3 regions of the Dysgonomonas sp. GY75 genome follow, and region 2 is predicted to be linked to each of the others. Evidence: riboswitches for the same ligand, from Rfam matches in the RefSeq annotation. Region 2 holds a riboswitch; each other region holds the start of a gene.

Region 1 (10,376 bases), on a different contig from region 2:
CTTTATCCTTGATCCAGTATGTAATAGTATCGTTTTTAGGCGTCCTCTCCATTATGAACCAGTCTTTATTTCCATCAAAGTTCAACGGCTCCACCTGAGGCATCTCCGTAGGTGCTCCGAAGAAGAGGGAGAGTTTATTTTGAGTACGCTCATGTTTTTGCAGGAACTGCCGCTGAAAGCCGGATTTGAACGTACGTAATACTATATTGTCCGGCAAAAAGCGAGTATATTGTACTGCCACAACGGTATCTATCACTTTCTTTTCCTTGTCCACATAAGTGGTATCGAAGCGCGAAGCCCTTTCGGATGCCGGCTCTATGATGGTTTCCATAAAAGCAATGGCTTCTGACGGATTATCATATATATAGTCGCGGTTAGAATCATCCAGCGCATACAACTTATATTTGCCGGGAGCAACACCACGAATGGTAAAGTCACCGGATTCATTTGTACGGGAAATGCGTTCAAACTTAGTTTTGGTAAAAGCAGTATCATTCAGGTTAGAATGAAGACCGACATAAATACCCTTTACAGGCTCCAGATTATCTGCCGTCAATACTTTGCCCGATACGGCCATAGAGTCGACCACATCGCCTGTAGAGAAAGAGAAGGAAAAATTCTCTATCGGATTCTTCTCATTGTTATCTACAATAGAATTTGTAAAGTCAATTGTATATGTTGTATTCGGCAATAAAGTGTCCCTAAGCTCCACATTTACTTTTCTGTTTACCGTATTAATAACGGGAAAAGCCTTCTGGGGCGGGGTAATGATTACATTTTCCGAAGGTCTTTCTATGGTAACATTCTCATCAAACTCAATGACTATCTTCCCTTTTTTCACTTGAGTTGCATTAAATCCGGGATTACTACTTACCACCTTAGGGCCTTCCAGATCGTAAGCGCCTCCCGTTGGGGATGCCATATTGGCACAAGCTACTGCAATCAGGGAAATTGCAACTAAAATAAGCGAAAATAAGATATGCCTTTTCAAAAAATGTAACATCTGTTTTTCCAAGTTTTACGCAAAAATACAACGTTTTATACATAAATATGTCTCTAAGGACATAAAATAGCTTAAATCAATCTCCAATCAGAGGCCCCTGACCACGGAAAGCGGAAAAATACATGTGATCTATGCAACCCTCTAAAAGGTAACAAAAGTAACATATATTTCAGCTTTTAGCTGATAGCTATTAGCCGTTAGCTTGGCTATCGCACAAATAACTTTACCATAAATAGAAATACTGTTCTTAAAACTTACTACTTGTTAAAAAGTAACACAGGTAACACATATATCAGCGAACAGTTATCAGTGAACAGTACTCTCGCGCAAGGACGCTAAGTCGCAAAGTTCAATTTACAGCCCATTGTAATATTTTCATTTATTAACTATATTTTGTTAAAATCTGACACATCTGACAACTTTTCTTCTATTTTTTACTTGTGTTTTTTATATTCGTTAACAGTGTATGGTTAAAAAGTAACAAAGGTAACACTGAAAACAATTAATAATTAAGAATGAAAAATTAATAATTAGCTTGTCAGACAGAGTGAAGCATCTCTTTCATAAAAAAGTGACGAACTTAACAGGTTTTACATTCTCTTTGTAGGGGCGAATAAACATTCGCCCGATATTGATTGCGGGCGAATGTTTATTCGCCCCTACAGTTTTCTCAAAAGGTAACAAAGGTTACACCTTTTTCAATTAACTTGTATCTCGTATAATTTTCCGTTCTTCACTTAATTCTTACTACTTATCCCAATACTTCAAAGAACTGTCAGCTAACGGCTACAAGCTATTAGCTATATTCATAGATAAAGTTTTCCCCAAAACTCATAATTTTTTCCTAACTGAATTCGCAAGTATTATCTGGCTTTCATTTCCCATATTGAACAATAAATCAATAATGCTCATATTAGCTACAAATCCGAATTTTTGCTCAAAGACCTGATAATACGGTACAGGTGAGAAATCGGCATCCAACAGTTTCCAATCTTTTTTTGGATGGATCAGTTCTCTGAAATCAGACTCCGTATCCGTAAATTCGGTCTTATAAACCGCCGTATGCTGTATTTGGGGCAGATTTATATCCAACAAATGGAGAATCAGATTATTTAATTCTTCATTATAATCGAGCAGAAAAGAGAACTTTTTATGATAGAATGGATAGAAATCGTCCTGATAATATTCAAAAAAAGGTGTCGAATTATAAGCCGATACAATAGCATTCCAGTGCATATGCTGCCAGTTACCATGCTGGGCAATCCTGATATCTTTCATCAAAGTCTTATCTTTTGATGAATGTTCGACGGGAATAGACAGGGATATTCCACCATTTGCCGAAACAATGGTGCAACGGTTACGATATGTTTGCTTTATATAATTGTCGTTTTGTTCGATAAGAACACGGCCGGCAAGAAGAAACTTGGTATAATACTGAACCGGAGCGAGGTATGCAGAAGAAAGGTATATGCTATTTGATTTCATCGGTCACTTATTTTATAGAAGAGAAACAACGTTCCTTTCTTGTGCCGTTTTCATCCGAACTATACCAAATCAAACTGGCCTTACCTACAATACTACTGAACGGAATGAATCCGATAGACCTTGAATCTGTGGAATGAATGCTGTTATCGGACAACATCCAATAATAACTGTCTTCAAAAGTATATTCCATTTGTTTTATACCATCTATCAACAGTTCTCCTTTCTCTATTCTTACATCTTTTCCTTTCTGCTCCTGCAAAATCATCTGCTTATACATAATAAGGTTATTTTCATCCATATCTATTATTTTCCCTTTAAAGGGAATAAGGAACATATGGCTTATTAGCGTATCTTTTTTGCAGGGAACAAGCGTAAGCGAATCCGATAAACTTTCATTCAGCACAAATGCATCATACTTACTCAAGTGCGTGATTACACTATCACCCTGCGCCGTGCCTACGGGTATAAATATCTGCAACTCCTTAGCTATATCTTCCAGTTCTTTTTTAGCTAGTGCCTTAAAACTGTATTCTTCCATTGTATTCGGGCAGCCCGAATACGGCTTTCCATTGATAATAAACAAGCCATTCTCTACTTGCAGAGAATCTCCGGGCAGAGCGACGCAACGGCTAAGTAAAAAACTCCGCTTATCCAGCGGTTTATCTGTCTCCAGCGGATTATTGAAAAGCACTATATCATCCCTGTCCACACTGCGTGCAAAAAACCTTTTATACGGCGCTTGCAAAGCCGCAGAGTAAGACTTAATCCCGAATATTTTGTCGAAAGTGAACGGGATGCTCAATAAAGTTACCGGCATACGGATACCATAGGCCGTTTTATTTATCAGTATCTTATCACCCTTCAGCAGTGTCATTTCCATTTGTGCGGAAGATACAGAGAATGATTCAAGGAAGAATGTACGCACCAATAAAACAATGAGCAAAGTAACAAGAATTACTTTGCCCAAATAAACGTATATATTTTTCTTTTTTGAAGACATTGAATTAGTTACAGGTTACTTCGCCCTACGGGCTGTTACAAGTTACAAGTCAACAATATTTATCTTTACCCTCCCTGTAAGTCCCCCTGAAGGGATTTAGGGGGACTATTTCGTCTTATTCCCCGATGTAAATAATCTGTTCCAGCGAATCTTACCACTAAACCATCCTTTATCTTTATCCAGAGACAACCATATAAATAATGGTTTACCCACCACATGGTCTTCGGGAACAAATCCCCAGGCACGAGAATCGGCTGAATTGTCACGGTTATCACCCATCATAAAGTAATAGTCGTATTTGAATGTATAAGAATCGGCTTCCTGCCCGTTGATATACACTTTGCCGTCACGGTAGTCAAAATCATTATGTTCATAATTTTTGATGCAACGGATATAAGCCGCGACTTTGTAATCCACATCTGTATCAAATTTTATAGTTTCGCCGCGCTTAGGAATCCACAGTTTAGGAAAGTCTCCCGAATAGCAATCCTGAGTCCATGTAAGAGGATATACATAGTCGCCATTATTAGTATCACGCTTAATCCCCGCTTTTTTCTTAAACTCATTCATTGGGAATACAGCCAGCACAAAGGGTTTTTCCTTTATTTTGCTTACCATTGCTTTTGTCAGTGGGATCTGATACGCAAGCCCGAAACCTCCATTATTGTACTTAAATCCGAGACTGGCCAGTCTCAGGCTGTCTGCACCGTCTATCCCCATGGGATTAAAAGAATATACCATTTTTTGCCCCATACTGTTGGTATACAAATAGTCATCCTCGCTGGCGCCCAATTCTTCAAATATCTTTGGAGCTATCTCAGTACCGTCTGTCTGGATAAAATACAATAGCTGCATATTTTCCGGACTGACAATCGGTTTATCATTTATGTAAACAATATCATTTATAAGTTCTATAGTTTCTCCGGGCAATCCGACACACCGTTTTACATAATTTTCCCGTCTGTCTACAGGTCTGTATACTATATCTCCATATGTCCTTTTATCGCTCCATACTGCATCACGTCCAACCTTTTTAGCTATTGCATAATAATCTGCATTCTGATAATTAAGTGCTACCGTATCTCCGGACGGATAGTTGAACACGACTATATCATTGCGCTCTATGTGCCCTGTACCTGCAAACCGTTTATATTCCAATTGCGGTTTTTCCAGATAGGACTTAAATCCGCCAACAGGAAATGTATGCTGCATCAATGGAAGTGAAAATGGAGTCATCGGAGAACGCGCCCCGTAACTAACTTTACTTACACAAAGGAAGTCTCCGACTAAGAGCGATTTTTCAAGAGACGAAGTCGGTATCTGGTAATTCTGGAAAAAGAATGTATTAATGATCCATACACCTACCAATGCGAAAACAATAGCATCTACCCAGTCGAGCACTTTTCTCACATGCGGATTCTTGGCATTGCGCCATGCTCCCCACGGGATAAATTTCGTAATATAGATATCTATAAAAACGGGGATAAGAATCAATACTCCCCAATAGCCTGTCCAGATAACAAATAAAACACATAATACGCAGGCAAGGATGGCATATATCCATTGCCTTATACCGGGTTTCCGTTTTTGTTGTGCGCTATCTTTTCTCGTGTTATTTTCCATATTCTAAGTAAAAGCAGGTTTACAACCTTATTTTAAAATTTAAGCATATCATTCATTCCCAAAAAGCCTTTTTTACCTTTGGTAAATTCGGCGGCAACGACTGCACCCAAAGCAAATCCTTTCCGGCTTTTCGCATCGTGCTTGATGCTGATAATATCGGCCTCCGACTCATATATTATTTCGTGTATCCCGGGAACTTCGCCTTCACGAATACAATGAATAGCCAGATCTGATTGTTTTTCTTCAACTTCAAGATTCCACCGTTCTTTGCGGCTGATATTTTCAATGACACCTTCTGCAAGCGTTATAGCTGTTCCGCTCGGGGCATCCAGTTTATGAATATGATGTATCTCCTCCATCTTCACATCATAATCCGGATAATTATTCATTATCCGCGCCAGATACTTATTCAATACAAAGAATATATTTACTCCCAGACTATAATTCGATGCGTAAAAGAAAGTCTGTCCGCCTTCCGAACACGCTTTTTTCACTTCATCCATATGCTCGAGCCATCCGGTTGTACCTGCAACCACAGGGACTTGTGCGGCAAAGCATTTCCTATAATTATCTATTGCACTGTCAGGCGTAGAAAATTCAATTGCCACATCAGCACTCTTAAACGCTGGCGAACCGAAATCGTCCGGATTATTTATATCTATGATAGATACAATACTGTGACCTCTCGAAATAGCTATCTTTTCTATTTCATGTCCCATTTTACCATATCCGATGAGAGCTATATTCATATTTGAGTATTTGTTAAATTAATCGATAAAGCCTACAAATATACATAAAAACTTATTTCCATAGGATTTCCCTTTTAATTAATCCTTGATTATAAGCTTTTTTAAGGCCAGAGGCTTACGTGTTTGCCATCTAAGTAAATCGGTCAGAACAAGTTGCAATCCGGCATCCATCTTTAATTTCTAGTTTTCACTTAGTTAAGCCTCTTAACCTAGATACAAACAGTTAGTCGCCCCGATTCCCGATTTCTTACATCGATTAGTTATTGTTAACACTACGAAGCACTCGCTGCATCCTCTGGAAATCAGAAAATCTTTATCCCCAGATCTTTGATTTTCTTTATCTCCTTCACACTCTTCTTCCGAAAAACCAGAGCTGCAATACAAATACCAATAGCCAGACAAAACAATAGCGAAGAGGTAAGAATAAAGTTATATACTGTATTCTGCAACAAGGATGATCCTTCGATATCACTCCCCTCTTCGTATATCCTGATGCAACCAAGCATCGTACGATAGGCATACAACCCGGGAATCATCGTTATACAGGCCGGAAGCGTAAATACAACAGGCGGTGTATGTATGCGATGAGCACAATATATACCGGCAAGCCCGATGAATACAGTTCCGCAAAGTGTAGATGCAACTAAACCATAATCCGATTGCAACAGCGCAAAACGGATACAATGCCCTACTCCTCCCAACAATCCTGCAATAAGCAAAGCTTTTCGGGGAGTCTCGAAAAGAAGGGCAAAACCTATTGCCACAAAAAAGCTCAGAAAAGCATCTCTTACTATATCGACTATCATCTCTAAAAATTATTAATACCTATCAATGACATACTCATAAACATGCCGATCGCTATACATAGCAAAATAAAGCCGCCGAATGCTCCACGCGCAATACCTGTGGGTATATACCCCTCCAGCAAATCTATAATACAATTAATCAACGGGACACCCGGTATCAGAAACAACACGGCTGTTGCTACCGATATATCGGGCGATAAACCACAACCGAACAATACATTCATGCCGGAGATCGTTGTAGTCATAAAAGCAGAACTTACAACGGCAACCATCAGATTAAAACCCTTCTTTACCATTTCCTGGCGCACCGTAAGCCCTATAAGTGACGCAACAAAGGCAAAAGCCCCATCCACCCAGTCGCCTCCGGCAAGCAAACACAAACAACCGCATGCTACCCCTATAAAAACACGTATCAGCCATACAGGATGTTTCGGTGCCACTTTTATCTCATTCAGGCAATTTTCGAGCTCATCCAACGATATTTTATTCTCGAAAAGATCCCATGTCAGCAAACTGGTATTGGTCAACACACCGAAATGTGCCCCGTGATGCCTCATCCGCCTGTTTCCGGTTACTGTATTTTCGGGATTTTCACGATCTGTAACCGTTACTGATACAGCAGTAAAGGTGAGAAGCATCTCCACTTTATAACAAGTCGTTTCGGCAATACGCTGCACATTCCGGTTTATACGTTCACAGTGAGCTCCCGATTCCAGAAGAATTGTACTTACCTCCAAAATCAGATCGGCAAATTTTGTTGCGGACATGCCTTTGTCCTTTGGCCAAACATTTTCCATTTTGTTCGCTTTATAAAATTAATCTGCGGGAGAATAAATAATTCCGTCGATACCTTAAATAGAGATTTCTGTTATGCATACATAACTAAAACAATGCAACTTTGACTGTTACACAAAACCGGCTCTATCCGAACATGAATTTTCACTTCTCCGACTTGCCTCTAATCCTCGAAAGACAAAATCATACTATTACTGGCAGGTCTTCTGACTTACTCTTGCTCCGTGCAGCCTTCCCGATAGACAGTTGTCTGTCGACCAGTGGCATTGGGTATCGCCCGGAACAACATCAATGAATGTTAACTGATGACTGTTAACTGTTCACTGAAAAGAGTTTACAGCAGCGGGTCTGTTCAGGACTTGCACCTGATTCCCTTTTCATTACTTATCCGAAGATGCGGACTTGTAACACCAATAATTGGATACAAAGTTGGAATAAAAAATTGAAATAATAATATATTAAGAAAGTATTTTTTCTGTAACTATCGGTAAATCATCCGGAATAAAGATAAATTAATATTATAAATTAAACTATTTAGAAAACTTTTCAACAATATTAAAAATTTATTTATCTGATAATATGAAACTTAAAATTTATTTTGGAAAACTTCAGCATTATTTTAAGATAAATAAATCTCATTTTTGAAAACCATATAAAAAAAATAATCTACCTTTGTTGTCATATACGGTTCTGAAATAAAATCGGATGAAAAGGGAATCAGGTGTAAGTCCTGAACTATCCCCGTAGCTGTAAATTTCAAGAAAAAGTTAGGCTCTCACGCCACTGATCAACAGACAACTGAATATTGGGAAGGCGCCTAGCAGAGAAATGAGTCAGAAGACCTGCCGTGTATACATTCGTAGCTTTCGGGAGAAAAGCGATAGAATAGAATATGCGGTGACTTTACATCATTAATCTCTCTTCGCCTATTTTGGTCTCTATCCCCGTCAGTTACATTGAAACAATGTATCATTAATTAACAATTGACGACGCGAAAGCGTGTCGAATACTTTCTTTTACTTATAACATAATACAACCATGATCCAGACAGTCGTAAAAAGAGACGGGCGCATCGTCGGCTTCAATGAAGAAAAGATAATGGCAGCCATTCGCAAAGCCATGTTACACACCGAACAAGGAGAAGACTCTTCCCTGATAAGACGCATCACGGATTTTATCTCTTGCCAAGGCAACGAGCAAATGACCGTAGAGCAAATTCAGGACATGGTAGAAGTGGAACTGATGAAAAGTCCACGCAAGGAAGCGGCCAAGAAATATATCGCTTACCGCGACCAACGCAATATTGCCCGAAAAGCCAAGACCCGGGACATGTTTCTCGAAATCATAGAGACCAAATCGAATGATATCACACGCGAAAATGCCAATATGAATGCCGATACCCCGGCAGGAATGATGATGAAATTTGCAAGTGAAACAACCAAGCCTTTTGTCGACGACTACTTGCTGCTACCGGAGGTAAAAGAAGCTGTCCGCCGAAATTATTTACATATTCATGACAAGGATTATTATCCGACCAAAAGCCTCACCTGCGTACAACACCCGCTAGATAAGATACTTCAGCATGGATTCAATGCCGGACATGGCGAATCACGCCCGGCTAAACGTATTGAAACTGCAAGCATGCTCGGCTGTATATCTATGGAAACAGCCCAGAATGAAATGCATGGCGGCCAATCCATCCCTGCGTTCGATTTCTACCTGGCACCTTTTGTCAGACGCAGCTTTATTGAAGAGATAAAAGTGCTGGAACAGATAAATGGTCTTGACTATAAACATCTTTATGAGATTTCGATAGAAGATTATCTATCAAAAGACCTGACCGGGTTGCAGAATGACGAAAGAATTATCCAACATGCCATAAACCGCACAGTGAGCCGCGTACATCAGTCGATGGAAGCCTTCATCCATAACATGAACACCATACACTCCCGGGGAGGCAATCAGGTGGTATTCAGTTCTATTAATTATGGAACGGATACTTCTGCCGAAGGAAGATGCATCATGCGGGAACTGTTAATAAGCACAGATGAAGGCGTGGGCAACGGAGTAACAGCCATTTTCCCCATACAGATATGGAAAAAGAAGCGGGGAGTAAGCTATTTACCAACAGACCGGAATTACGATTTATACCAACTGGCATGCAAGGTGAGCGCACATCGTTTCTTCCCTAACTTCCTGAATCTGGACGCGACATTCAACCAGCATGAAGAATGGAAGGAGAGCGATCCCCGCCGTTTTGAGTACGAGGTGGCAACAATGGGTTGCCGTACCCGCGTATTTGAAAACCGTTTTGGAAAGAAAACATCGGTAGGCAGAGGCAACCTTTCTTTCTCTACACTTAATCTGGTGCGCATTGCTTTGGAATGCAGAAACATAGAAAACGAGAAGGAAAGGATCGACTGCTTTTACAGGAAACTGGATCAGATGCTCGATCTGGCCGCTCTCCAATTGCATCGCCGCTTCGAGTTCCAAAAGACAGCCGCTCCCAAACAGTTTCCTTTGTTAATGTCGGTGCTATGGGAAGGTTGCGAGCAGCTGGCAGGCGAGGATACAATAGAGAAAGTTATCAATCAGGGTACACTCGGCATAGGTTTCATCGGGCTTGCCGAGGCTTTGGTCGCCCTTATAGGCAAGCACCATGGAGAAGATGAAAATGCGCAGAAACTAGGTCTGGAAATGATAACATATATGAGAGACCGGGTAAATGAGTATTCCGATAAATATCAGCACAACTATAGTGTACTGGCGACTCCCGCTGAAGGACTTGCCGGACGGTTTACAAGGCGCGACAAAAAAGATTTCGGACTTATTGAAGGAATTACAGACCGGGAATATTATACAAACTCAAACCATGTACCTGTATATTATTCATGCAGCGCACATCAGAAAGCCAA
Region 2 (10,376 bases):
ATGCCTATTTGCAAGCAGATTTACTGAAGCCTAACGACTCGTGGATAATTAAGCGTATCGCACAATTGTACCGTTCGCAGAAACAACCTGAATTATCTTTGGAATATTATAAGAAAGCAGCCAAACTGACTCCTGATAATATAAATATAGAATTGAATATAGGTCATTGCTATCTGGAACTGAATGATTATGAACAAGCATTGAACACTTATTTCAAAGTAGAATTGCTCGACAGCAAAGGGGCGAAGGCTCTGCGGCCGATTGCATGGACCGCTTTCTTACAAAAGAAATACGATCTTGCTCAAAAATATTACAGCCGGATACTGACGGGCAAGCCAACTGTGCATGATTATCTGAATGCCGGTCATGTGGAGCTATGCATGGGAAACAAAAAGGAAGCTGTCGAATATTATAAACAAGCATTGTATCAGGACAATGATTTTGAATTATTTCAAATGCTTTTCGATGCCGATAGAGTTACTCTCATTAACCATGGTGTAGATGAGAGGATATTTCCTTACTTATTCGATCAGATAAAATACAAAATGGGATAAGGCCGATATTGAATTGGTTAAGCGGTCTTTCAGCCGGTTACTTTTAATATTGAAAGAAAAGAAAAGCCCTTGAAGAAATATTTCTTCAAGGGCTTTCAAAAATCTAACCAAAAGCTTTTATTTAAAATAAGAAGCATCCATAAGAGTAAACTCCGCTTGATCGGCTTTGCGTATCGATAGCATTACCGGGTCCCATTGTGTAGGCCAGCCTCCGAATATAGCACCTAGCCTTACTATTTTAATAGCATGAGGGCCTTTTGCCAGAGCGATGGACTTGTCGCTGCGGGAGAATCGTCGGGCTGTGCCGCTATTATCTTTTTCATTAGAGATTAAGTATGTGCCGTCCAACCATAATTCACTATCCGTATTGAAATAATATATTCCATCTTCAGGAATATTTATATATCCCGTCAGAATATAAGAATAGAAATCGTCGGCATATACTTCCATATAGTCTTTGACTCTGTATTTGGTATCCTGAGGTGTTGCTACCTGTTCGGTTTCAGTTGGATTCTTACCATTCAGTTCGGCAACTGTTCTTACATAACCTTTGTAATACTCCGCTGTTAGTCCGGGTTTAGCATTTTTTTCTTTTTCTACAGCCGGCGCATATGTTTGTTTTTCTATTGTAATTGTGCGTACAGGACTCATTTTATCAGAAAGCAGTACCGAGCGTATTTTCAGTGTTGTGTTTTCTGTAAATGTCAATGGTTTTGTAAATACCTCCGATTTCAGTGTAGGTTCGCTTCCGTCTGTTGTATAAACCATTCTGGCAGGCTCGGTTGTTTTGAAATCAAGTGTTGCCTGATCTGTAAACACTACAAAATTACAGGAGAATGGTGCGCTGACAGAATCACCCCAATATTTTATCATATGAGGTCCCTTATCTTCAGGCATAGGGATATAGTAATTGATACCGTGCATATCGAGACGTACACGTTGGTTATCGATACGTCGTTCGAAATCTTCATAACTCTTGTTTTCTTTTGCAGACCAGGTTAATTCAGATAAGGCTATTATGCGTGGATATATATCATACTCCATTTCTTCTCCTGTATAATTATATTCATTCCACATATTCGCCTGAGCTCCCAGTATGTGGTGCTTCTTATCGTCATCTATTAGTCCGGGAACAGGTTCGTAATTATAGACTTTGCTTAATGTCAGATATCCGCCTATGGTTACTGTCTGGAGATTGGGATCTCCTTGGTATTTGTCCACATACAGCCATGCTCCCGGGGTCATAATTACATCATGTCCCATATTTGCAGAGGCAATGCCGCCTTCTTCTCCCCGCCAACTCATAACGGTTGCAGATGGCGCTAGTCCACCTTCGAGTATTTCGTCCCAGCCGATCATTTTCTTGTTATGCTTCAGCAGTACTTTTTCTATCCGCTGAACGAAGTAACTTTGGAGCTTCTCCTCTGCGCTGTGCTCTTTATTGCCTTTCAGCCCCAGTTCTTTGATACGCGCCTGACATTTCGGGCATTTCTCCCAACGTAGTTTAGGACACTCGTCCCCGCCTATGTGAAAATATTCGCTCTCGAACAGAGGGACTACTTCAGCGATCACATCTTCAAGAAACAGAAATACAGAATCGTTCCCCGCACAGAAAACATCCGTTGCAACACCCCAGATATTACGTACTTCGATTGGTTTTCCTGTGCATGATAATTCCGGATAGGCATGCAGTGCCGCCACAGCATGGCCCGGAAGTTCAATTTCGGGTATCACCTCTATGAATCGTTCTTTGGCATAGGCTACTACTTCTTTCACCTGTTCCTGTGTATAGAAGAATGGCCCATAGGTGTTTCCTTCACCTTCGGTGCGTACAGCACCCATCTCTGTCAGTTTAGGGTATTTCTTTATCTCGATGCGCCAGGCCTGATCTTCTGTCAGATGCCAGTGGAACTTATTGATTTTGAACATGGCTAATACATCCAGTTGCTTCTTGATAAAGTCCACATCAACAAAATGGCGGCATACATCGAGATGCAATCCACGGTATTTGAAACGAGGTTCATCTTTGACTGTTACTGCCGGAATATTCCATGCTATATTTTTAATAAGGGTAGGACTTTCTATTTCGGCAGGCAGTAACTGCATAACTGTTTGCATACCATAGAATAATCCTTGGGCCGTTTTCGCCTGTATATCTATACCTTGATGTGTTATGTCTAATGTATATCCTTCATCATTGAGAGTGAGGTCGGGTACAATATTCAGGCTTATGTAATCAGAAGCCGGTTTGTCTTTTACTGTTTTAAGGTCATATCCGGTTGAGGCCTTTATCTTTGCGGAAAAATAAGCAGCAACCTTTTCTATATCTGTATTGCCTGCGACGAAAACAATCCTCTTAGAAAGCTTGAAAGTGTCTTGCTTTTGTATCAGTTCGAGCGGGATAGGAGTAATGTTTATACTTTGGTTGTAAGGCTTCTCTACAGTTGGTTCCGGACCGTTGCACGACGTTATCAGTACCATAGCTGTCAGAGAAAACAAAGGAACTAGTTTTTTCATTAGCATAACGATTTAATTTTAATTAAGGGCTCTCTATAATATACAAATATAGGGATCGTTTAGCTTAGTTGTATTTTAAATCTGTTAATTAACATTTAGGTGATATGTGGATGTAAATGTTAAAAAGAGAGTGCCGTCTATAAAAGCTTCAGAAAAAGATACCAATTACCTCTTTGAAGAAGTAAAAAGCAAGAATGAAAGCTACAGCCAGTTTCATTACAGTTCCGGTCATAAATCCGATAAAAGCTCCAAACCCGGCCTTAAGAGCGGGCTTTGGTTCTTTGCCGTCTATCAGTTCTCCAATAAAGGCTCCTAGAAACGGGAAAAGGATAATACCGAAGGGTTGAAGAAAGAACAGACCGAAGATAATCCCTACCGCACTACCCCAAATACCCTTCTTCCCTCCGCCGAATTTCTGGGTACCCCATACCGGGATATAGAAATCGAGTATTTGTACAATGATGACAACAATGGCCCATATGATTAAGAACTGAGTGGAAAATTCAACTTTCGACGTCAGATGTAAAAGAAAGATACCTGCATAGCTGAGAGGAATACCCGGTAGTACGGGCATGATACAACCCACTATGCCCGTGATAATGAGAATTGCTCCTATTATGGTAAGAATGATATCGATAGCCATTTGTTATATATTTCTACAAATATAATAACTAAATAATAGATGCATAGGAGTTTCTTTTCTTAAAATAGATCCATCAGATCATCCATATCTGCCCAGTAAAGATGTGTATAGCCTGCGATAACATTCTTGTAACGCAACAGTTTGGTATCTGTAACTTGCCCTTTGGCTGTGTATTGTTGTACAACGCTTTGTTGTTCGCTTTTTATGGAGGAATAGTGGAATTCGTGTCCTTTCAGCGACAGACCATTATACTTGAATTGTCTGTAACCCAGTTTGAGCTTCATATTCTCCATTGTGGCTTTTTGGTCGAAAATGTTTACCATCGGGTATTCAGTACCATTTTCATCGGAGATAGATGAAGACAGGTACATCATGCCTCCACATTCGGCGAGGACTTTTCCTTCGGCTTCAATGTAATGACGGATACTGTCCTGCATTGTCCGGTTATTACTTAATTCGCTAAGATATAACTCCGGGTATCCTCCGGGGAGATAGACAAAATCAGATTCAGGCAGATGCTTGTCGTGCAGCGGGCTGAAATAAGACACTGTGCCTAATCTTTTCAGGTATTCGATATTTTCATGGTACATGAAATTGAATGCCGCATCTTTCGCAACACTGATTCTTAAATCCTGTGAGGATACGCGCTCCTCTTTTGCAGCCTCTATATCCGATTGATTTCTGCGAGTAATGACCAAGAGCTTATCTATATCTATATGCTTTTCTATCAGGTCAGCAGCCTTGTCCGCGAAATCATCGAAGCGGTATTGTTCGTCGATATTCAATCCCAGATGGCGGGATGGAATTTCTATATCAGTATTCTTGGGCAGATAGCCTAATGGTTCAAGTCCTACATCGTGACAGGCATCTTTTAGGAAATTATAGTGGCTTTCGGAAGCTACAAAATTGAAAATGACACCTGCGATATTCACCCTATCAGAGAAATTCTTGAAACCATAAAGCAGGGCCGCCGCCGAATAAGCCATCGACTTCGCATTCAGGACTAAAATGACAGGGATATCCAGTTTCTCCGCTATTTGCGCACTGCTTCCATTCATGCGGTCGTATCCGTCGAATAGTCCCATGACACCTTCGGTAATGCAAACATCTTTACCCGATGAATATTTACGATACAAATACTTCATATGGCTTTCTGACGATAAGAACAGGTCGAGATTGACTGATTCGGTTCCTGCTGCCAGGACATGATATTTGGTGTCTATATAGTCCGGTCCACATTTAAAAGGTTGTACACTCAGACCTCTGTTTCGGAGTGCCCTCAATAAACCTAAAGTAATTGTAGTTTTACCGGAGCCGGATGCTATTGCCGAGATAAGGAGATGGGATGTATATGCCATGATTTTTCTTTTTCTTCAGCAAAAGTATAAAATATGGGATATGAAACTCGTATCGGTGTATAGAAAATAATATACTTGCAAATTATTTCCTTAAATACTTTTTTCTGATATTTAAAAAAATTAACTTTGCCGCCGCTAAGGTGATGTAAAAAGGCATCCGTCTTTTTACATGAAAAGGGAATCCGGTTAAAGTCCGGAACAGTGCCCGCTACTGTAAGCTCTATTCAGTTAACAGTTAACAGTCATCAGTTAACAATGTTTCTGAAAAAAGTCTTTGAACAAGACCAAATACCACTGTTTCACAGTAATCAGTGATACAGTAATCAGTTAACAGTTTTTTTTGACTGTTTACTGATAACTGCTAACTGTTTACTGAAAATGGGAAGGCCGTTCAAAGATGGAGTAAGTCAGGAAACCTGCCTAGCATACAATAAATTAAATATTCTCGGGGCCAAGAATATAATTACTAACATTATACTTCGCATTTTAATGAGAAAAAAAGTATTGGTTACAGCCATCTTGTGCTGTATTGTAAACATGGCATTTGCTCAAATGACCTTAAAGGGAAAAGTCGTGGATGAAAATGAGAAACCTGTTGCGGGTGCCAGTGTATGGATCGAATATACCACACTGGGAACTTCGACGGACGAGAACGGAGAGTTTAGTTTGCAGAGAGTACCCGAAGGCAAACACAGATTAAGAGCATCGACACTCGACTACAATGGAGCTAAGATTGATATTGCATCTTCCCGCGAGGATATCTTATTTGTCTTAAAAAAATCCCCGCTGAAACTTAATGAAGTAGTAGTTACAGGTACAGGTACGCACAACAGATTAAAGAATACCCCTGTAGCAATGGATATGATAACCAAAAAGGAACTGGAGAATATAAATGTCCCTACATTCGAAAATGCCATGATGTCCATCAGTCCATCCTTCTCTTTCATGACTAACGCTATGGGTTCGTATATGCAGATGAACGGATTAAGCAATCGTTACATCCTTGTATTGGTAGATGGAAAGAAACTGGCAGGAGATGTATCGGGTAATACAGACTTGTCGCGGATAAATATGAAGAATGTAAAGCGTATAGAGGTGTTGAAAGGTGCTGCATCTGCATTATATGGATCGGAGGCAATGGGAGGGGTTATCAATATTATCACTGAGAATCCTAAAGAATCCATCTATATAACATCCGATACCCGCTATGCCGAATATGGCCAATTTTCGCAGGCTATAAACGCTGATATAAATTACAAATGGCTGTCCTCATCAACTTCTTTTCAGCGTAACCAGAGCGATGGCTGGCAGTTGAACACACAGGAAACATCGGGAGATAAGTTGATAGATACTGATAAAATGGCTGTGAACACGAATTATTCTGATGTGGTGAGTCAGAAATTCACAGTAAAGCCGGCTAAATCTCTAAGCATATACGCAGAAGGAAGCCTCTATGACAAGAAGCTGAAAAGACCAGTATCGTCATATGCGTATAATATGAAATATGAAGATTACAATATAGGAGCGGGAGCAAGGTATATGCTTAAAGATCTGGCTGTAATTACATTGGACTTATATACTGACAATTTTGAATATTACCGTGAATACATCAAGGATGATGGAAATTATAAAAACGGAGATGAATCGAAAGAAAGAAGACAAAAATACTATGATGCCAATCTGAAAGGTATATTCAACTTAGGAAAATATAACCGTATTTCGGTAGGAACGCAATACCAGTTGGACTATATCGAAAGCCAGTCGGATACAAAAGACGGTTCGAGAGATGTATATACATATTCGGTATATGCGCAGGATGAGATAAAGCTGCTGGATAGCAAACTGCAATTCGTGCCGGGATTCCGCTATGTTTATAATGAAGCTTTCGGTAACAGGCTTACGCCAAAGTTGTCGGGAATGTATTCACTCGACCATTTCAATTTCAGGGCATCTTATTCAGCCGGATTCCGCGCTCCTGATATGAAAGAACTATATACAAGGACTATAACACGTTCTACTTTAAGCCTTGGTAATTCTGACCTGAAGCCGGAATCATCCAACTATTACTCACTCAATACTGAATACCACAACGATTTTCTGACAGTTTCTGTTACAGGGTATATTAACCGGATAAAGAATATTATCCAGACAAGGGATGTTACAGAAACGATAACCGAAGACGAAAAGAATGAAGGGATAAAGAAAAAACAGGTATACACCAATTCATCCAGAGCTCGTGTAAACGGATTCGAAACCTCCGTGAATTCATATCTCGGAGCAGGACTGAGTATAGGGTTGGGCTACAGTTATGTAAATTCCAAGGATTACGATACAGGTAAGCCGTTGGTACGTTCCAGCAAGCATATTGGTACAGGAAATGTAAACTGGAATAAAAAATGGTGGATTGTAGATTCGAACATAAACTTTAACGGACGGATACAGAGCAGCCGTTATATGGGAGATAAAGATCCTGCGCGCGCATATAATCAATGGAACCTGGCGACCCGCCATCGTTTGAAGAATTTCAACGGTTTTGTTGTAGAACCGGGCTTCGGTATCGAAAATATTTTTGATTTTGTGGACGACAAGCCTTTCGGCGCAAATTATGCTACACTGTCTCCCGGACGGGTTTTCTATGTGAGTTTGTCTTTAAAGTTTAGCAAATAATCAGGATATATGAAAAAGATTTTAGCAACTATATTACTATATATTACAGTCTTACCGTTTTTTGCTCATGGTGGTGGAAATTATGAGCATTCCGATTTCTTCAAAACGATGAAGCCGGGAGATAAGGCTGCTATTCTGATGGTGCATTTTGGAACTACACATGCCGATACCCGTGAGCTGACCATAGATGCACTGAATGATAAAGTGAGGAAAGAATTTCCTGAAGTGGAATTGCGTGAAGCTTATACCTCGCGCATAATTATCAAACGCTTGGGCGAACGGGGGATAAATAAACAGAATCCGTTAGAGGCTTTGAAACAATTACATGCAGATGGATATACCCATGTTTTGATACAGGCATCTACGATTATCGACGGAGTGGAAATGGAATCACTGGAAAAGAATGTAGACGAAGTGGAGCCCTTGTTTAAAGATATACGCATCGGTAATCCCTTGCTTTACACTCCTGAAGATTATGAAAAGGTAACAGAAATACTGACAGACGATACTGACAGTCAGATAGCTTATGTCTGGGTAGGACACGGAACATACGATGCTACTACGGCTCAATATGCAATGCTCGATTACATGCTGAAAGCAAAGGGGCATAAAAATCATTTTGTGGGTACGATAGAAGGCTATCCCGCTTTTGAAGACATGCTGGCGCAGCTGAAAGCTTCGGGTCTGAAGAAAGTTGTGCTGACTCCTTTTATGTTTGTGGCTGGTGAACATGCAAAAAACGATATTGCCGAAGACTGGAAGAATGATTTGGAAGAAGAAGGATTCACAGTGGAACTTCAGTTGAAAGGCTTGGGGGAAAATCCAGCGATACAGGACTTGTATATTTCCCATCTCAAATTTAAAGCCGGACACCGTAAAATCGGAATAATGAAGAAAAAAGCCATCTATGAAGTTACGGGGGAAGTAATGCATTAATAAAAGACAAAAAACAAATGAAAAAATATCTATATATAATCATCGGTACCATGATGATAGGCAATGTATTTGCCCAAAATAAAAATATGACAGACACAATCTTCTCTATTCGGGAAGTAGAGGTTGTGGGTACTAATCTGAAAAAGAACGAAGTAGGCAAACTCAACGTGCCTCTCCAATATTTGCCGCTTTCTGTAACTACAGTATCGGCAAATACCCTGGATATGAGAGGTATTGTGAATATGCAGGATGCTGTAAAGTTCTTGCCTAACACCCGTATGCGTACTACCTATGGTGCATATCAGCAATTTGAAGTTCGGGGATTCGATTTTACACCGATAATGATAGATGGGGTGAGAGATGAACGTACTTCTATTACTAATTCTGCTCCTTTACCCGATTTGTCTTCGGTAGAGTCTATCGAATTGCTCAAAGGGCCGGCTTCTGTTCTGTACGGGCATTCTACAGTCGGTGGTGTTCTGAACGTGATTAGAAAAGCACCGACATCAAAGAACACATTAAATGCACTGATGAGCTACGGGTCATGGGATAATAAGAGGGCTATGATTGATTTCGGTGGAAAATTTTTCGGTCCGTTCAATTACCGGGCTGTCGTTAACTGGTCGGATAATGAAGGTTACAGATATACCAACGACAAACGCTTCTCCGGCTATTTCGCTTTGGGCGGACAATTGGATGCCAAGCAGGAACTGGATATACGCGCCGGCTTTAACCGTGACTGGTATGGCACGGAGATTGGCCTGCCCCAGCTTATGGCGAATGATGTTTATAATACGGATGGCAGTAAATATTTGTCGAAAGGGGATATGCTTCCCGGCCTGAACAGGAGGTGGCGGTACAACAATGAATCTGATTTTATGATAAATAACGGCTCGAATGTCTCTGTCCGCTATAGTAATAAGGTATCGGAATCATTAAAGATTGAAAACAGATTGGCCTATAATTACGATAATATAGACTATTTCAGTACCGAAACATTGTCCTATATGGAAAGTGCCGATCCTATATACAGTCATTATTATATGAAGGTCGATGCCAAAACAAAGGAACAAACAAAGCAATATATTTCTTTGGATACTGTACAACTCACATATCCATTACGTTTTGCTTATACAGTGCATGTGATAAACGAACAGCTAGAAGCATCGGGGAAAATTGAGTTCGACAACGGTATGAAATATAATTATTTGGGAGGATACAATTTCGTTTATTTTTATCGCAATACTTATCGTGGTTATGGAGGTACAAATCCTCAAACAAACAAAACTTATCAACTTTCCGATTTAATTGACGGACCTGGCTTGAACTCTAAAGTCCCTGTTTATAATCCTCACAGTATGGGATATATGGACCCTCTTTTTAGTGCGGGAACCGCGACACGTAATATTACAAATGGTGTTTATCTACAGAACTTGCTGGAATTATCAGATCAGTTTAAAGTGATGGCTTCCGGCCGTTTCGATCATTTTTTGTTTAAAACAGCCACAGCCACAATAAATCCAATATCAAAAGAACGGAAATATTCAGATCAACCTGAATTCGACAAAACTACAACTTCCGCTTTTACATATAGGCTTGGCGCAGTTTATTTACCTGCTACAAATCTTTCTGTATATGGATCTTTTGCCAACTTCTTTATGCCGTACCGGGATATAGTAAGTTCTAACATTATCTATATCA
Region 3 (10,376 bases), on a different contig from region 2:
TGAAAGATTAATGTGTCCGGAAGCCTTGGTCCATGATAACTTTCCTGCTATTTTGTCTTTTGTATAATCTGTATCCTCAAATGTCAGATCAGTGACAACGTTATTACCGGTTTCGTCCTTTATTTCTACCTTGGCAAAGGTAGATCCTTCTACATCTTTTTTGTTTTTAGGGACGAGCAGGAGATATTTAGTATAGTTTCTTGCTTCTATAGTATATTTCTCTTTATCAATCGATACTTCATCTATTCTTGCTTCTTTTGTAGTGCCGTCATTTGAGGCATAAATAACAATGGACGAAAGTTCAGATGTATTGATTGGCTTTTTCCATGTTAAATCACCACTAATTTCGCCACCTTTCAAATTTACGTCCAGAAAAGCTATATCCGTAGGGAGAGTTTCAACAGAATTAAAAAAATCATTGTCATCATCACTACATGATATAAAAGAAAAAGTTAGTAGCGAGATTAAACAGAGAACATTGAATAATTTATTCATTTTCATAATAGATAATATTTTATTAAGTAAAAGAATGTATTTAATAATATGTTATTACAACTTAACAGTATGCTACTGTTCTATATAATTTAAAAACGATAGTTAGCTGATAAAGTAAATGACCGCCCCGGCATAGGATAATACTTAATGATCTGATAGTTTTTATTAGATAAATTAATCAGATTGAGCTGCACCCGTAATCTACTTTTATTTATATCAAAAGACTTATTTAAAGAAATACTATGATCTGTATATGATTCTATCTCATTATCAAGTATATTCTGATCCAATGCATATCTCTTACCCGATACGATTAAAGTATAAGCTATATTTATCCATGGGTTCTCCAGGCTTATAGCACCTGAACCATAGTGTCGCGGAGTATACGGTATCTGGTCTCTATAATTTTTACTTTCTTGGTCAGTAATGTCGATAACTTTCTGGTAGCTGTAATTTCCGGTTAATTCGATAGATAACTTTCTGCAAAGCTCACTATGCAGGCGTGTATTAATATCTAATCCGGTCATGTCTACTTTTCCATAATTACGCATTTTGAAAATATTCATAGTCGGGAAGGGTACAATCTTATCGTCTACCTTGTTTTTATATCCATCAGCAGATATACTTATAAGATCAACTTTGTTTGATATTTTCCCAACCCATGTCAATCCGGTATTGTATTGAGTAGCATATTCTGGTTTTAGGTTGATATTTCCCATTCTGATATAATACATATCGTCGAATGTAGGCACTCTGAATATTTTTTTATAAGATGCACGTAATCTTATGTTTGTCTTTAAAAAAGGTAGGTAAGAGAGGCTGATAGATGGAGTTATCTTCTTCTTATTATCAGGAACTTCTCCCGATTTGGCATCCTCTTTTACATATGTAGCCAACAGGCTACCGGTAATAGTGATATGTTTATTATTATATTGTGCGGCTAATGCGGTTAGGGATGAATTTCGGGAGGGACTGTCTATATCAGTAAAATTACTGTTAAGACGGTTTTGAAATACATCTTCGAAAAGGCTTATGGAGATATCCTCTATTGGCTTATATAAAATCCCTGCAGAGGCATAATATTCAAACTGGGTAATGCGGTCTTCTTGTTTGCTGCCTGATATATTGTTATTTAGAGCAAAATATTTGTAATATGTACGGCTAAATCTGGCCTGTGCCTTTAGTTCCAGTTTATGCGAAAGCGTGTTTTTGTAATAGGCTTGGGCAAAAAGATCCTTATTCCATACTCGTTCATCATTATCGTCTTTGTAAAAAATTACCGATCCTGGCAGGCCTCTTTCCGAATCCAGATAATTCACCTTGAAATTTAAATTTCCACCTTTACCCAAATTGCCATATAAATTAAGCTCCGTACGCCAGATACTTACGTCAGAATTTCTTCTTTTTCGTTCCTCGGTCTGTTCTGCATTTTTATATGTGAATTTATATCTGCCGTCTGCCCGTTCCCATCCGCTGTTAACGGAAATAGAAAATTGTTCGTTAATTTTATGGGCATAGTAAACCATTGGATTTAATAGTCCGAATGATCCCGTTTTGACCCCTGTGTTTAATGTATTTCGCTTAGTATCGAAAGCCGGTTGTAATGTTGTTATCTGGAGTACTCCGGCGGAAGCATAAGACCTTGCGGATTGAAAAATATCATCGGATTGTCCTATCGATAAAGAAATCATAGAGACATTATCCAGAGAAAAACGGCTTATGTCTATTTGTCCGGATTGTACATTACTCATTGTTATTCCATCATAACTTACTGCTGTATGCTGTGCCCCCATACCTCTGATAGATACCGTTTTCATGCCACCTATACCTCCATAATCTTTTATGCTGACGCCCGAGAATCTGCGTACAGCATCCGATACGGATAGTATGCCGATCCGTTCCATTTCGGCGTTGTCTATCACTTGCAGCGGTGTGGTTGAACGGGCAGCCGATGGCTTTATATGTGCAGATACTTCTACCTCCGATAGTTTTTGTGTCTTGATACTATCATTTGTTTGGGCCAGTAAGGATGTACAAGCGAAAGAACAAAAAAATAAAAAGGCAGAAAATAAAATTCTCATCTATGCAAAATATATCTTTTAGTATAATTGCAGCATCCGATAAGAACAAAGAAAAAGAAAGGTAATTGAATTCTTTTACGCATGTTTCTTAAGCCTTATTCCTCGAAAGCTGTCGAAAATATTTACTTTGCAGGTCTTCTGACTTACTCTTGCTTATATCACCTTCCCATTTTGCAACAGTGGTATTTTGATACAAACATTCCCAGAGCTTACAGCAGCGGGTCTGTTCAGGATTTGCACCTGATTCCCTTTTCATCCTTAATGGAACAAAGTAGTGCAAAGATACACAATATTATAGAAGATTTACTTTTTTGCGATAATTATTTGTGAGGAGTATTATAGAGCTTATCAGGAATAAGAGAGAATGTGATATAGAGGAAGAACTCATAAAAATCTCAAACATAAGAAAGGCAACCTCTCTTATATTTGAGATGGAAGATTGTTTTGAAAAAGCAAAACTAAAATTGAAATGTTTTTTTATCTATATTTCAACTTCTGTTTATTAGTCGGTCGGAATATCAATTCGCAGTGCATAAAAATAAGAATTACCTATCCATGTTTCGGATACAGTAGCCGAATTGCCTGCGTTACTGGTGCCAGCCTGTATAATATATTGAGTTTTCTCCTTTATGTTTACATAATGTAATATAAATGGAGTGGCATATGACTTTATACCCGTTCCGGCAGTCTTCTTCTCTGGATTGGCTCCGGCTCTGGATATGGTGGTGTAACTGCTTTGACTCGGTGTTTTTGAAGATAATAATATCCAATGATACATTCCTGTAAGTGAGGCATTCATGTTCGAATTGAATTTAGCAAATATCAGCCATTGTCCGGCAGGCAATTCAAGCATACCGTCAGATACCTGTACTGTGCTACTGGCAAAACCTTTGTTGTTGTTAATTGAAGTTGACTTTACAGTCCCTAAAGGCCTTAATGCTCCCCAGTATGCATCACCTTTATTATTGGCTGTAAGCAGATGTCCTTGATCCTGGGTGCCATCTGTATACTGGAACGTTCCGGTCATTCTGGTTCTTCCGCTTTCATTCATACTGAATGTATTGTTATTAATAGATAAGATGGCCGGTCGCATATCTACATACTTTCCTTTTATACTTATAACCGTATCGTTAACCATAAATTCCCGGGCGACGCGTATGTCCACAATCTTATTGTTTACTACAACCATTGTATCATTGATAATAAATTTTGCAGCAGGATTATGCTGTATCTTCAATTCGTTGTTATTCAGTTGTACAGTTGTGTTATCATCGAGCTTACCTCCTAGCCATAGCTCTTTGCCATTGGTATCTGTTAAGCCGTTTGCCCCTGATATCTTATTTGACAAAGCTACCCATTTGTTACCGTCCCAGAATTCGATAATATTATTCGTTGAATTATAGATAACCAGCCCCGCAGACTCAGGATTACTCGTTAATGAGTGTGTTGTTATCATATTATTTTTATTGGTATCTGGTATTCTCGGTAGACGTATACCTCCTTTTTTACTTTCTACTTCTACAATACAGAATTTCTCGGGTTCTTTATCCGTCCCTATAACTATTTGTCCTTTGGTAGAACCTATGGCTAATATTGTAAAAATGGGAATAAGGATATATCTATGTTTCATAATGTAAATAGTTTTGTGTTTGTAAATTATATCAAAATACTATGGCTTATTTTTCAAAGATCATATATATTCATTTTATATATGTATATCTTCTTTAAAAGATTTTATTTTCTATTATATATAATAAGGTGTTATTCGTCTTCATTATAATCTTCTATCATAATAGCAAAAAAATAAGGTTCTCCGAACTCTACCTTGGCTGCTCCGGTACCATCTTCTTCTACCAGCCATGTCTGATTGTTGGATGAACTGGCTACAACACAGATTTTTGTATTAGCAGATACATCGATCAGGTAAGTTAGTTCAGGTGACGATGTTGACGTTGCGTCTTCTACATCGGCGCCGATAGTTGCTGTCGGCACTGTTTGGCCCGGAATAAATATATGGGACCAGGTAAACATCTTCTGAGATGCATAGTTCGTCTTTGTTGCAAATTTAGAGAATATAAGCCATTTTCCCGGAGTGAGTGTCAGTGTGTCGGAAATGCATGGGCCACTTATATTTTGACTTGTATTTTGGATCCAGACAGTGCTTGTACCTGTTCCCGCCTTTTTAATTTTGCCTTTAAGATAAGTTTTACCCAATATCAGATCCGGTTTTAGCTTACCCCAAAAAGCAACACCGGATGCTTTGGAAATAAGTACCTTTCCGTTGATGTCGCTTTTGTTGTTATCATAATATAGCTGGCCATGTATATTTACACTGTCGTTTCGGACAAGCATACTATCATTTTTTACTTTTACTTTCAATTGATTTTCTATCGATACTTTGCTGCCTGTCTCCTTGACCTTTAGAGCTGATTTGTTTATTGTATATGAAGATGGTTTGGACCCGACAATCCTACCATTTACAACAAAAACCGTATCATTTACGGAGAATCCTCCGGGGTTACCCGCGCCGGTAGCAAATTCCAGATTTTTACTATTCAGATTTACCATCGTGGCTTTCTCTAGGTTTCCGCCGAGTTTCACAATGTCTCCATCTTTATGAATTCCATTATATACTCGTATCGTATCTCCCAGCATCGACCATTTTAGGCCATCCCAATATTCAATGGCTTTGCTTGTCTCATTATATATTATCAGGCCGGCGCTAGTTCCATCTATAACAAGAGCGTCTCTCTGCCCTACCGATAATTGGGGTAAGCGCAGACCTCCATTGCTGCTGTTAAGTTGAAGAGATGAGAAATCTTCAGGCTTTGCTGTTGAACCAACGGTAACCTGTCCCTGGCATGTTATTGTTACAAAAAAGAGTGATAGTAAAAAAGATGTGTATATCTGTAGTTTCATAATGATAGTTTGTTTTAATCATTTAATCTTATTGCATAAAAGTACTGATCGCCTAACATTGAATGGGTTGAGTGCCATGTGTCAGGTTTCTTTGTTTTAAAATCTATACGATAAGAAGCCGCATTTGCCGCATCCAGAAAATAAACCATTTGAGGTACACTGTATGACCCGTAGTTTTCATTGCCGCCAGTAGTCTTTCGTTCCGGCAAGGTCATAGAAGAGTACAAAACTACATCTCCACCGGAATCTTCTCGGACCAAACGAAGAAAACTCATATAATTTGCGTTATCACCACTACTAGCATCCGTCCTCCTGTTGGAATATGCTGCAAAACGACCGAATATAAGCCATTTTCCTGCAGGTAAAATTTGGTTGTCGGTAATCTCAGTCCATGTGTCAACTGTAAACTTTGTGCCGGATGGGCCATTCGGGCTTCCGGATACTCTGTTTATAGTAAAAGGTTTATTTAAAACGGATGGCTCCATCTGCTCCCAATTGGCTTTCCCTGTATTATCTTTCGCCCTCAGTATTATATCTTTTCCGGTTACGGCTAAGTTTTCGTTACCGTCTTTATATTGTAAGTGCCCGTTTATTTTTGTTTGATCGTTTATTATATTCAATACACTGTTGTTTACATATAGTCCCGATTTCCCGGTATTTATGGATATTTCATTTCTGTTATCTACCGTTAATACGGTATCTATATAGAATCTGTCGATGTTGTTAGCTTTTACACTTAGGCTATCTACAAAAAAAGCATCTGTGTTTATAGACAACGCTCCTTTTTCGGTTTTGAATGCCAGAGTGTGGCTTTGTTGGTTGATAAGGGTTTCTTCGATAAGAGTTCCGCCCAATCGGGCTTTTTGGGGATTGGCCGTATTTAAAAGATTTAATCCATTGGAAAATGAGAAAGAACCGGATAGTATACGCCATTCATTTCCATCCCAGAACTCGATCCTGTTATATGTGATGTTGTATATGGTAAGCCCTTTAGCTGCATCTTTCTTTTGTGGAGAAATGCTTATTGTTGTATTTGTTAAGTCGTCCCGTTCTGTTTGGGTTAGTCTTGATAGGCGTAGTCCTTTGTCATTGTTGCCATCTATTCTCAATATTTCATATGGTTCAGGATGTGTATTTGAACCAATTGTAACCTGAGCCTGTGATTTTACACATAGAAGAGTAGAGGTGCATAGCAATATTAGTTTTGTTGTAAAATTTGTTTTCATCTGTCGTTTCTATTATTTGAAATTGTTGTTTCATTGATGTTTGTGTGAAAATATTGTCTTGAGTGTGTAATGTGTGTTAAAAATCCGATGTACGATCTTGATAAAGCGATAAGGGGTATATAAATTACTTTCCCAAGCGATTTAATATAGGTTGAAGACAATAAGAATAAAGACAAAGACTTATCGAAGATTTTTCTTGAAAATCTATCTAGATCTTCGACCATGCATCGGATTTTAAATATATTGATGGTTACAGGTTGGCTGGTTCTCCTTTTTGCGACTAAAAAAGAAAATTTAGGAATAAAATAAAATATAAAATGTTTGTTTTTATTTGAGAAATAAATTAGAATATGCGTATGCATACACATACTGGTGTTGTACGCGCATGATAATACCGCTTGCTTAAAATGGGAAACAAGAAATGTGAGTTTTTTTGTATTAAGGGTTAAGCCATAAAGTTTACTCTCTCTCTCTCTCTCTCTCTCTCTCTCTCTCTCTCTCTCTCTCTCTCTCTCTCTCTAGCAAAATAATGCTAACTCCCAAATTTCCAGATAGAAAAAGAGAGCCCATAACTGTATTATTTGGCAGGGAAATGTGCATTATTTTTTTATTTATCTTAGTATAAATTGTCTTGTGCATGAATTGCAAAGTAAAAGATAAAAATTTGATTTAACAAATATATTTTAAGAATATTAAAAAAGGGAGAAAGTCTTTCCTGTGTTCTGTAGGGCTATATATTGTTTGTTTTTTCATATTTTGTAATAGGCACGTAGATTTAAACAATTATTTGTTTATGCAACTTTCCGCCTTTATACTGTATAGCTTTACACTCAAATGTTAATGTTAAATTAGATTGGTAATTCTATTGAGGAAACAGGTAAAAGATAAATATATGGAAGTCCTCATAATTCGTCATTTATAACTTATGACTCATAAGTAAAATTCGTATATTTGCGCCTTGTTGAAAATAAAATATATATTAAAATAGTATTATGCCACATATTTCGCAACGAGGAATAGAAATGCCGAATTCTCCCATCAGGAAATTGGCTCCATTGTCCGACTCGGCTAAAGCCAGGGGCTTGAAAGTATATCATCTGAATATCGGACAGCCCGATTTGCCTACTCCCGAAGAAGCGCTTGAGGCGATACGCAATATCGACCGCACTATACTAGAGTATAGTCCCAGCGATGGATACCGCTCTTATCGTGAAAAACTGGTTGGTTATTATGCAAAGTATAATATAAATGTATCGGCTGACGATATAATTATTACTACCGGAGGCTCCGAAGCTGTGTTGTTTGCATTTCTGGCCTGCCTCAACCCGGGAGATGAAATTATTGTTCCCGAGCCTGCTTATGCCAACTATATGGCCTTTGCCGTATCTGCCGGAGCGATTATCCGTACGGTATCTTCTTCTATTGAAGAAGGGTTTGCTTTGCCCCCGGTTGAAAAGTTTGAAGAACTCATAAATGAACGCACAAAAGGGATTATGATTTGTAATCCGAACAACCCGACGGGCTATTTATATTCCCGTGCCGAAATGAATCAGATAAAACATCTGGTACAGAAGCATGATCTTTATCTGTTTTCGGATGAGGTATACCGGGAGTTTATTTATACCAATTCACCATATATTTCGGCTTGTCATCTTGTCGGTATCGAGGATAATGTGGTGCTGATAGACTCGGTCTCGAAAAGATATAGTGAATGTGGTATCCGTATAGGTGCATTGATCACTAAAAATAAGGAATTACGGAAGACTCTGATGAAATTCTGTCAGGCGCGTCTAAGTCCGCCGCTTATCGGGCAGATTGCAGCAGAGGCTTCGCTGGACGCCAGTCCCGATTATCTCCGCGATACTTACGATGAATATGTGGAAAGACGGAAATTTCTTATCGACCGCCTGAACCGTATACCGGGAGTTTATTCGCCTATCCCTATGGGTGCTTTTTATACGGTCGCACGCCTGCCTGTCGATGATGCCGATGAGTTTTGCGCATGGTGTCTGTCCGATTTTGAATATGAAGGGCAGACAGTGTTTATGGCTCCGGCTTCAGGATTTTATACAACGCCCGGATTGGGGAAAAATGAAGTTCGTATAGCCTATGTTCTTAATAAGGAAGATCTGGGAAATGCCCTTACGGTATTGGAGAAGGCATTGGAGACTTATAATGCGTTGAAAAAGAAATGAAAAGAAAACTTGTTTTTGCTACCAATAACGCTCATAAACTGGAGGAAGTCAGAGAAGTTGTAAAAGATAAATTTGAAATACTCAGTCTTAAAGAGATTGGTTGCCATGAAGATATAGCCGAACCGGGTGAAACACTGGAAGAAAATGCTTTGATAAAAGCCCGCTATGTGAAAGAGAAATACGGTTACGACAGTTTCGGTGATGACACGGGGCTTGAAGTAGAAGCCTTGAATGGTGCGCCGGGCGTCTATTCGGCCCGTTATGCCGGAGATGGGCATGATGCTAAAGCCAATATGAAGAAGTTACTGGCTAATCTGGACGGCATTACAAACCGTAGGGCCCGTTTCAGGTCTGTTATAGCGTTGATTCTGGATGGAAAGGAATATCTTTTTGACGGGAAAATTGATGGGGAAATAATTTCAGAAGAAAAAGGATCGGCAGGATTTGGATATGATCCCATTTTTATGCCTGTTGGGTATACCGAAACGTTTGCCCAGTTGGGAAGTGATGTTAAAAATAATATAAGTCATCGGGCTTTGGCAGTAAAAGCTTTGTGCCGTTTTTTGGAAAGTATCTGATTAAAAACCAATGTTGTATTTTTTTTGAAGCTGATGCAGGGGCAATACGATTCGTCGCTACAATCTATGATGTGTCAGTAAATATTTATATTACTAATTATTTTTTCTTCAGAAACGAAAGTCTTTATTCCCTGAATAACTATGGTAAATTGCAGTCTTTGAATTTTTAATGATTTAAAATAGCACATCAGATATTTATTTTGTACTTTTGCAGCGCGAAAGCGAAACGCATATGAAAATCAACTTAATAACTTATATAAATCATACATTTTAAAAAACAATGGCTTTAAAATTTATGACTGCTGAAGAGGCAGCCGCACTTATCAACAACAACGACAATGTGGGATTTAGCGGTTTTACGCATGCAGGATGTCCCAAAGTAGTACCCGGATTTATCGCAAAACGCGCCGAAGAGGAACATGCAAAGGGCAATCCTTTCAAAATAAATGTGTTCACCGGAGCATCCACAGGAGATAAGTTAGACGGGGTCTTAACCAGGGCGAAAGCTATCAATTTCCGCGCACCTTATCAAACAAACAAGAGTATGCGTGAAGCTATCAACAACGGGGAAATCAAATATTGTGATTTACACCTTTCAACGATGGCTCAGGATATCCGTTACGGGTATTATGGAAAGATAGACTATGCTATCGTAGAAGCATGTGAAGTTACAGAGAACGGTGAAATAGTTCCTACATGTGGTGTTGGTATCTCTCCTACAGTTAGCCGTTTGGCAAAAAAAGTCATTGTAGAATTAAATGAATGGAATCCGAAGGCAATGCGTGGGATGCATGATATTCCTGAGCCTCAGGACCCGCCCACACGTGAAGATATTCCAGTATACGGAGTACATGACCGCGTAGGTAAAGACCATATAAAAGT

Evidence for each region. A riboswitch is a leader RNA that binds a small molecule or an ion and turns the genes downstream of it on or off. The one in region 2 is predicted to bind cobalamin.
Region 1: it holds a riboswitch for cobalamin, as region 2 does, so the genes downstream of both, IR083_RS16230 (threonine/serine exporter ThrE family protein) here and IR083_RS04690 (TonB-dependent receptor) in region 2, are expected to answer to the same signal.
Region 3: it holds a riboswitch for cobalamin, as region 2 does, so the genes downstream of both, IR083_RS19495 (TonB-dependent receptor plug domain-containing protein) here and IR083_RS04690 (TonB-dependent receptor) in region 2, are expected to answer to the same signal.

Annotation. Positions count from the first base shown of each region.
Region 1 covers NZ_JADCLQ010000038.1:71,542-81,917, reverse strand. The annotation lists gene IR083_RS16260 (Ig-like domain-containing protein) at 1-1,003, opposite strand, end outside; gene IR083_RS16255 (WbqC family protein) at 1,835-2,488, opposite strand; gene lepB (signal peptidase I) at 2,496-3,455, opposite strand; gene lepB (signal peptidase I) at 3,594-5,111, opposite strand; gene dapB (4-hydroxy-tetrahydrodipicolinate reductase) at 5,144-5,860, opposite strand; gene IR083_RS16235 (threonine/serine exporter family protein) at 6,163-6,666, opposite strand; gene IR083_RS16230 (threonine/serine exporter ThrE family protein) at 6,669-7,463, opposite strand; cobalamin riboswitch at 7,640-7,891, opposite strand; cobalamin riboswitch at 8,130-8,326, shown strand; gene IR083_RS16225 (anaerobic ribonucleoside triphosphate reductase) at 8,500-10,376, shown strand, end outside.
Region 2 covers NZ_JADCLQ010000009.1:81,017-91,392, reverse strand. The annotation lists gene IR083_RS04710 (tetratricopeptide repeat protein) at 1-554, shown strand, start outside; gene IR083_RS04705 (family 20 glycosylhydrolase) at 672-3,071, opposite strand; gene IR083_RS04700 (DUF456 domain-containing protein) at 3,220-3,714, opposite strand; gene IR083_RS04695 (cobyrinate a,c-diamide synthase) at 3,774-5,072, opposite strand; cobalamin riboswitch at 5,194-5,511, shown strand; gene IR083_RS04690 (TonB-dependent receptor) at 5,562-7,739, shown strand; gene IR083_RS04685 (sirohydrochlorin cobaltochelatase) at 7,749-8,675, shown strand; gene IR083_RS04680 (TonB-dependent receptor) at 8,693-10,376, shown strand, end outside.
Region 3 covers NZ_JADCLQ010000052.1:16,112-26,487, forward strand. The annotation lists gene IR083_RS19490 (YncE family protein) at 1-501, opposite strand, end outside; gene IR083_RS19495 (TonB-dependent receptor plug domain-containing protein) at 585-2,576, opposite strand; cobalamin riboswitch at 2,687-2,863, opposite strand; gene IR083_RS19500 (hypothetical protein) at 3,079-4,206, opposite strand; gene IR083_RS19505 (hypothetical protein) at 4,338-5,495, opposite strand; gene IR083_RS19510 (hypothetical protein) at 5,510-6,721, opposite strand; gene IR083_RS19515 (pyridoxal phosphate-dependent aminotransferase) at 7,714-8,916, shown strand; gene IR083_RS19520 (non-canonical purine NTP diphosphatase) at 8,913-9,494, shown strand; gene IR083_RS19525 (acetyl-CoA hydrolase/transferase family protein) at 9,775-10,376, shown strand, end outside.